Linked DNA regions of Cupriavidus necator. The protein of the gene in region 1 interacts with the protein of each later gene in a pairwise test. Links are inferred from orthologs where the notes say so. Each region holds a gene or a part of one and is shown in the gene's direction. Other genes may lie near its edges.

Region 1 (3,023 bases):
ATATTCGCTTTGCCCACTTTGTCGCAGCTTACATATTCGCGATCGGCATGCTGGGCCGCATCTACTGGGCGACGGCAGGGAATCATCATTCCCGCGAACTCTTCTCCGTGCCGGTGTTCACTCGGGCGTACTGGCAGGAGGTGATTTCGATGCTGCGTTGGTACGCCTTCCTATCTGCGCGTCCAAGCCGGTATGTCGGTCACAATCCGCTGGCCCGTTTCGCGATGTTCTTCATCTTCTTCCTGAGTTCGGTGTTCATGATCCTCACGGGCTTCGCGATGTACGGCGAAGGCGCACAGATGGGCTCGTGGCAGGAGCGCATGTTCGGCTGGGTCATTCCTTTGCTCGGTCAATCTCAGGATGTGCATACCTGGCATCATTTGGGTATGTGGTTCATTGTGGTGTTTGTGATCGTCCATGTCTATGCAGCGATTCGCGAGGACATCATGGGCCGCCAGAGCGTAGTGAGCACGATGGTCTCGGGCTATCGGACCTTTAAGGACTGATGCGCAATGCAACCGAAGCGATCGCAGGCTTTCGTCGATACCATGCACCCGCTACCGGAGGTATTGCCCTCGGTATGGTGGCATCCCGGCGTGTCACGGCGCGTGTCGGTTCATTCGGGCTGTTTTCTGAGTAGTCATTACCTCAAGCCGCTCGGCCTGTCGCAGCCCCACGCCCGCTGTCTGCTCAGGATTGCGAAACGGCGCTTGCATGAAATCATCAATTGGAACAGCCGTCAGGCTTGGAAAGGCGCCTGTTCCTCCTTTCGTGTCTCGGTCGCTCGCCGCACGGTACACGGTTCCCTTTTTCGCTGACCACCGCCATGAGACCAACTCAAACGTCCGATATCGCACCTGGAACCAGCTGTAACCAATCCCGTGACAAGGAGCCGGTGGTAGTTGCAATGGGCATTGGCAATGTGCTCTGGGCGGATGAGGGCTTTGGCGTGCGCTGCATTGAAACCCTCCAGCAGCGCTATCAGTTCGCACCGCAGGTATGCCTGGTCGACGGGGGCACGCAGGGGCTCTATCTGATCCACCACGTGCAGGCTGCGTCGCGCCTGCTGATCTTCGATGCGATCGACTATGGCCTGCCTCCAGGAACGCTGAGAATTATCGAAGACGAGGCGGTGCCGAAATTCCTTGGGGCCAAGAAGATGAGCCTGCACCAGACCGGCTTCCAGGAAGTACTGTTGCTCGCCCAGTTGACGGGACAGTACCCGCAGCAGGTGGTGCTGATCGGCTGTCAGCCGGAGGAGTTGGAGGATTATGGCGGCAGTCTAAGGCGGGTGATGAAGGCTGCGGTGGAGGATGCGGTGGAGAAAGGGGCGGACTTGCTGCGGAGATGGGGCGGGATGCCGGTGCCTCGCACTGCGGAGCTTGCGCCTGCCGAGGCCGTGACCGTGCCGCATCTGGCGCTCGATCGCTACGAAGCCGAACGTCCTTCGCCTCGGGCCGCCTGCCGGATTGGCGATGAACGTTTTATGCCACAGGATTTGTGAGGGGCGAATATGTGTATTGGCATTCCCATGCAGGTCATGGCGATCGAGCCTGGATATGCGGTCTGTGCGGGACGCGGCGAACGACGGAGAGTCTCGAGCGCGCTGGTTGGTGACTGCCAGCAGGGCGACTGGCTGCTGGTCTTCCTGGATTCGGCGCGTGAGCGGATCGATGCGCTCAGGGCGCATGAAATCGATGCCACGCTGGATATGCTGCAAGCGGCCCTGCTGGGTCTTGACGCATCCGAAGCGCAACCACGTTTTGAACTGCCATCGGCGATGGCCCGCGAGGACCTCGCCGTTCTATCCAACTCCAGAGATTCTTCCTCTTACTAAGGTAACTTTCATGTCGACCGAATCAGCGATGTTTCTTGCCCCCATCCCGACGACGGACGCAGTACCGCCGGTGATCGAACGTCTGGTCGAACAGCATCAGGCTGCCTGGGTTGACCAGGATTCCATTGACGACTGGCTGGCTGGCGGCGGCGATTGCGTGCTGTTTATCGCCGGCGACCCGGTGCGCTTTCCCGAGTGCGTGGATGTCGCTGTCGTGTTGCCGGAGTTGCAAAGGGTGTTCTTCAATGGTTTTCGCATTGGCGTGGCGAAACGTGAACGTGAGCACGAAGATGTGCTGGCGAATCGCTTTGGCACGCAGCGTCGACCGTCGCTGGTGTTCTTGCGAGACGGTGCCTATGTGAGCGTAATCGCCGGCATGCGCGACTGGGACGAATACGTGCGCGAGGTCCGGCGGGCGCTCGCGATGCCGACTTCACGGCCGCCATCCATCGGCATTCCAGTGATTTCGGCGGCAGCCGGCGGCAGTTGCCACTGATCCGTCGAACAATGCCTCACAGGACAACGCGATGAATTCATTTCCCATTCCGGTCGTGCTGCTCGGTCCCGGTTCGCAAGCCGAGGATGAAACGCTCGATTACATACACATGCCGCAGGGCATGAGTGTCTATACACCGCCTGTGCTGCCGGAACCCGAGCAGATTGCCTGCCTGACCCAAGCGCAAAGTGTGCTGCGGGCGATTCTCGACGCGCTGGACCGCGCGGACCCGAAACAGCCCAATCCAAGAATCGAATTGTGGGCATTGGACGAAGAAAACCGTCAACTGCTCAAGCAAGTGCTTGGTGAGGGGGAGGTGAGTGCAAGGATTGAGGGCGAGTACCAGGTGTATATCCAGGAAGCTGTATTTGCAGGGGTGTGGCGCGTGGTGTCCACTTGCCCCGATGCGACGACGGACTACATCGAGGTTGGCGCAGCACCGGAAGTGCTGCGCGGCGCGGCGCGTTATGGCGCCAATCAGTGGAGTCTGGATGTCGGGCGGGTGCCCGACGGTGTCATGAACGCGCCCTCGATCCTGGCGGAGATCGATGACCAATTGCTGAGTTGGCATCCCGGCAAGCCGGTGCATGTCGTCAACCTGACATTACTGCCGATGTCGCCGCAAGATATTACGTTTCTCGACGAAACTCTCGGTGCTGCAAGCGTCACCATCCTTTCGCGCGGCTATGG
Region 2 (3,746 bases), on another replicon or contig:
GCTCGGCCACGGCTATGCCATCAGTGGCCACGTGATCCACGGCCGCAAGCTGGGCCGCGACCTGGGCTTCCCGACGCTGAACCTGCGCATCTCGCACAAGCGGCCGGCAGTCAGCGGCATCTTCGTGGTGCAGGTGCACGGCATCGCCGACCAGCCCCTGCCGGGCGTGGCCAGCATCGGCGTGCGCCCCACCATCGAGGACGCCGGCCGGGTGCTGCTGGAAGTCCACCTGTTCGATTTCAAAGAGAACCTGTACGGCAAGCTGGTGCGGGTTGAATTCATGAAGAAGCTGCGCGACGAAGCGCGCTTCGACAACCTGGACGAGCTCACCGCCGCCATCGCCAAGGACAGCGCCGATGCGCGCGCCTTCTTCGGCCTGACCGCCCCGGGCGCGGCCGAAGGCAGCGGCGGGCGCGACTTCGCCACCTCCGCCACCGACCGAATTAGGTAGCGGCCGGCGCCCGCCCGCACGCCAGTGGCGCGGGCCCGGCACGCACGCCGCCGCCCCAGTCTTTCCGCGCGCCCGCCGGCCTGCCGCCGCCCGCGCGCCAACCCGAATTGCCCTGAGAATCGAAATGCCTGACGACAAACGCGCCAAGCCCGAGAAAAGCAAATATCCGGTCAACCTGCTCGACACGCCCTTCCCGATGCGTGGCGACCTGCCCAAGCGCGAGCCGCAGTGGGTCAAGCAGTGGCAGGACAAGCAGCTCTACAAGAAGATCCGCGCGGCCCGCAAGGGCGCGAAGAAGTTCGTGCTGCACGACGGCCCGCCGTATGCCAACGGCGACATCCATATCGGCCACGCCGTCAACAAGGTGCTCAAGGACATGATCATCAAGGCGCGCGGCCTGACCGGGCTGGACGCCGTCTACGTGCCGGGCTGGGACTGCCACGGCATGCCGATCGAGATCCAGATCGAGAAGAAATTCGGCAAGGGCCTGCCGGTGCAGGAGGTCCAGGCCAAGGCGCGCGCCTACGCCACCGAGCAGATCAAGCGCCAGATGATGGATTTCGAACGCCTGGGCGTGCTGGGCGACTGGGACCACCCCTACCTGACCATGAACTACAGCAACGAGGCGGATGAACTGCGCGCACTCGGCAAGATCATGGAGAAGGGCTATGTGTTCCGCGGCCTGAAGCCGGTGAACTGGTGTTTCGACTGCGGCTCGGCGCTGGCCGAGGCCGAGGTCGAATACAAGGACAAGGTCGACCTGTCGATCGACGTGGGCTTCCCGTTCGCGCAAGCCGACAAGCTGGCACACGCCTTCAAGGTGCCCTTCGAGCAGCTCGACGGCAAGCCCGGCTGGATCGTGATCTGGACCACCACGCCATGGACCATCCCGAGCAACCAGGCGCTGAACGTGCACCCGGAAGTGGAATACGCGCTGGTCGAGACCCCGCGCGGCTACCTGATCCTGGCCACCGAGCGCGTCGAGGAGCAGCTCAAGGTCTACGGCCTGGAAGGCAAGGTCGTGGCCACCACCACCGGCGCGGCATTGTCGGAAATCCGCTTCCACCACCCGCTGGCCAAGATGGACGCGGGCTATGACCGCCTGTCGCCGGTCTACCTGGGCGACTATGTCACCACCGACACCGGTTCGGGCATCGTGCACTCGGCGCCGGCCTACGGCGTGGAAGACTTCCAGTCGTGCAAGGCGCACGGCATGGCCGATTCCGACATCATCAGCCCGGTGATGGGCAACGGCGTCTATGCCGGCACGCTGCCGCTCTTTGGCGGGCTGTCGATCTGGGACGCCAACCCGAAGATCGTCGAGGTGCTGCAGGCCTCGGGCAACCTGTTCAACTCGCACAAGTACACCCACAGCTACATGCACTGCTGGCGCCACAAGACGCCGATCATCTACCGTGCCACCTCGCAGTGGTTCGCGGGCATGGACGTGGACCCGGCCGACGAGAACGGCAAGACCGGCCCCACCCTGCGCGAGACCGCGCTGGCCGGCATCGACGCCACCGAGTTCTTCCCGGCCTGGGGCAAGCAGCGCCTGCACAACATGATCGCCAACCGGCCGGACTGGACGCTGTCGCGCCAGCGCCAGTGGGGCGTGCCGATGGCCTTCTTCCTGCACAAGGAAACCGGAGCGCTGCACCCGCGCACGCCGCAGTTGCTGGAAGAAGTGGCCAGGCGCGTCGAGCAGCATGGCATCGAGGCCTGGCAGACGCTGGACCCGGCCGAGCTGCTGGGCGACGAGGCCAGCCAGTACGAGAAGAACCGCGACACGCTGGACGTGTGGTTCGACTCCGGCACCACGCACTGGTCCGTGATCCGCGGCTCGCACCGCGACGACCTGTACGATCCGTCCGCCGATGAAGCCGATGGCCGCCTCGCCGACCTGTACCTGGAAGGCTCGGACCAGCACCGCGGCTGGTTCCACTCGTCGCTGCTGACCGCGTCGATGCTGTACGGCAAGCCGCCCTACAAGGCGCTGCTGACGCACGGCTTCACCGTCGACGGCGAAGGCCGCAAGATGTCCAAGTCGATCGGCAACACCGTGTCGCCGCAGGACATCTCGAACAAGATGGGCGCCGAGATCATCCGCCTGTGGGTAGCCTCGACCGACTACTCCGGCGAGCTGTCGATCTCGGACGAGATCCTCAAGCGCGTGGTGGAAGGCTACCGCCGCATCCGCAACACGCTGCGCTTCCTGCTGTCCAACCTGTCCGACTACGACCACGCCAGGCACGCGCTGCCGGCGTCGGAATGGCTGGAGATCGACCGCTACGCCGTGGCACTGACCGCGCAGCTGCAAAAGGAAGTGCTGTCGCACTATGAGGCGTATGAATTCCACCCGGTGGTGTCCAAGCTGCAGACCTTCTGCTCCGAGGACCTGGGCGGGTTCTACCTCGATGTGCTGAAGGACCGCCTGTACACCACCGCGCCGGACTCCAAGGCCCGCCGCGCGGCGCAGAACGCGCTGTACCACATCACCCAGGCGATGCTGCACTGGATGGCGCCGTTCCTGTCGTTCACCGCCGAGGAAGCGTGGCAGATCTTCGCCCACGGCACCGAGCACACCGACACCATCTTCACCAGCACCTACTACGCGATACCGGAAGTCGACGATGGCGCCGACGATCTGCTGCAGAAGTGGCACACGCTGCGCGAAGTGCGCGCCGAGGTCACCAAGCAGCTGGAAGCGGTGCGCGTGGAAGGCGAGATCGGCTCGTCGCTGCAGGCCGAGCTGACCATCCAGGCCGGCGGCCCGGTGCTGGACGCGCTGCAGAGCCTGGGCGACGACCTGCGCTTCGTGCTGCTGACCTCATCGGCCAAGGTAACGCACGCGCCCGAGGCCGGCGACCTGCTGGTCACGGTGACCCCGTCGACCCATGCCAAGTGCGAGCGCTGCTGGCACTACCGCGCCGATGTCGGCCACAACCCGGACCATCCGACCCTCTGCGGGCGCTGCGACAGCAACCTGTTCGGCGCCGGTGAACACAGGAGCCATGCCTGATGGCATCGACCACGTCCCGTTCCGCGCGCCCGGCACGCCGCAACAACAAGGCCGCCAGCACCACCCCGCTGCTGTGGATGGCCTTCGCGCTGCTGGTGGTGGTGCTCGACCAGTTCTTCAAGATCGTCATCGTGCGCACCTTCACCTATGGTGAATCGCGCCCGGTGACCGGCTTCTTCAACCTGGTGCTGGTCTACAACAAGGGCGCGGCGTTCAGCTTCCTGGCCGATGCCGGCGGCTGGCAGCGCTGGTTCTTCACCGGGCTGGGCATCGTGG

Evidence for each region.
Region 2: the proteins of I6H87_RS32225 (region 1) and ileS interact in binary tests that used the Escherichia coli proteins (3 or more experiments, as listed by UniProt). The link is inferred for Cupriavidus necator from one-to-one orthologs.

What each region holds. Positions count from the first base shown.
Region 1 is NZ_CP066020.1:33,210-36,232, forward strand. What follows is about bases 1-2,705. They hold I6H87_RS32225 (HyaD/HybD family hydrogenase maturation endopeptidase), read left to right. Parts: upstream 1-907; coding sequence 908-1,504; downstream 1,505-2,705. Other genes in these bases: cybH (Ni/Fe-hydrogenase, b-type cytochrome subunit), read left to right, coding at 1-506; I6H87_RS32230 (HypC/HybG/HupF family hydrogenase formation chaperone), read left to right, coding at 1,514-1,837; I6H87_RS32235 (hydrogenase expression/formation protein HoxO), read left to right, coding at 1,848-2,333; I6H87_RS32240 (hydrogenase expression/formation protein), read left to right, coding at 2,365-2,705. Also shown: more of I6H87_RS32240, read left to right, coding at 2,706-3,023.
Region 2 is NZ_CP066018.1:2,263,914-2,267,659, reverse strand. What follows is about bases 243-3,670. They hold ileS (isoleucine--tRNA ligase), read left to right. Parts: upstream 243-575; coding sequence 576-3,470; downstream 3,471-3,670. Other genes in these bases: lspA (signal peptidase II), read left to right, coding at 3,470-3,670; I6H87_RS10615 (bifunctional riboflavin kinase/FAD synthetase), read left to right, coding at 243-451. In the rest of the region: more of I6H87_RS10615, read left to right, coding at 1-242; more of lspA, read left to right, coding at 3,671-3,746. UniProt on the Escherichia coli protein: Catalyzes the attachment of isoleucine to tRNA(Ile). As IleRS can inadvertently accommodate and process structurally similar amino acids such as valine, to avoid such errors it has two additional distinct tRNA(Ile)-dependent editing activities.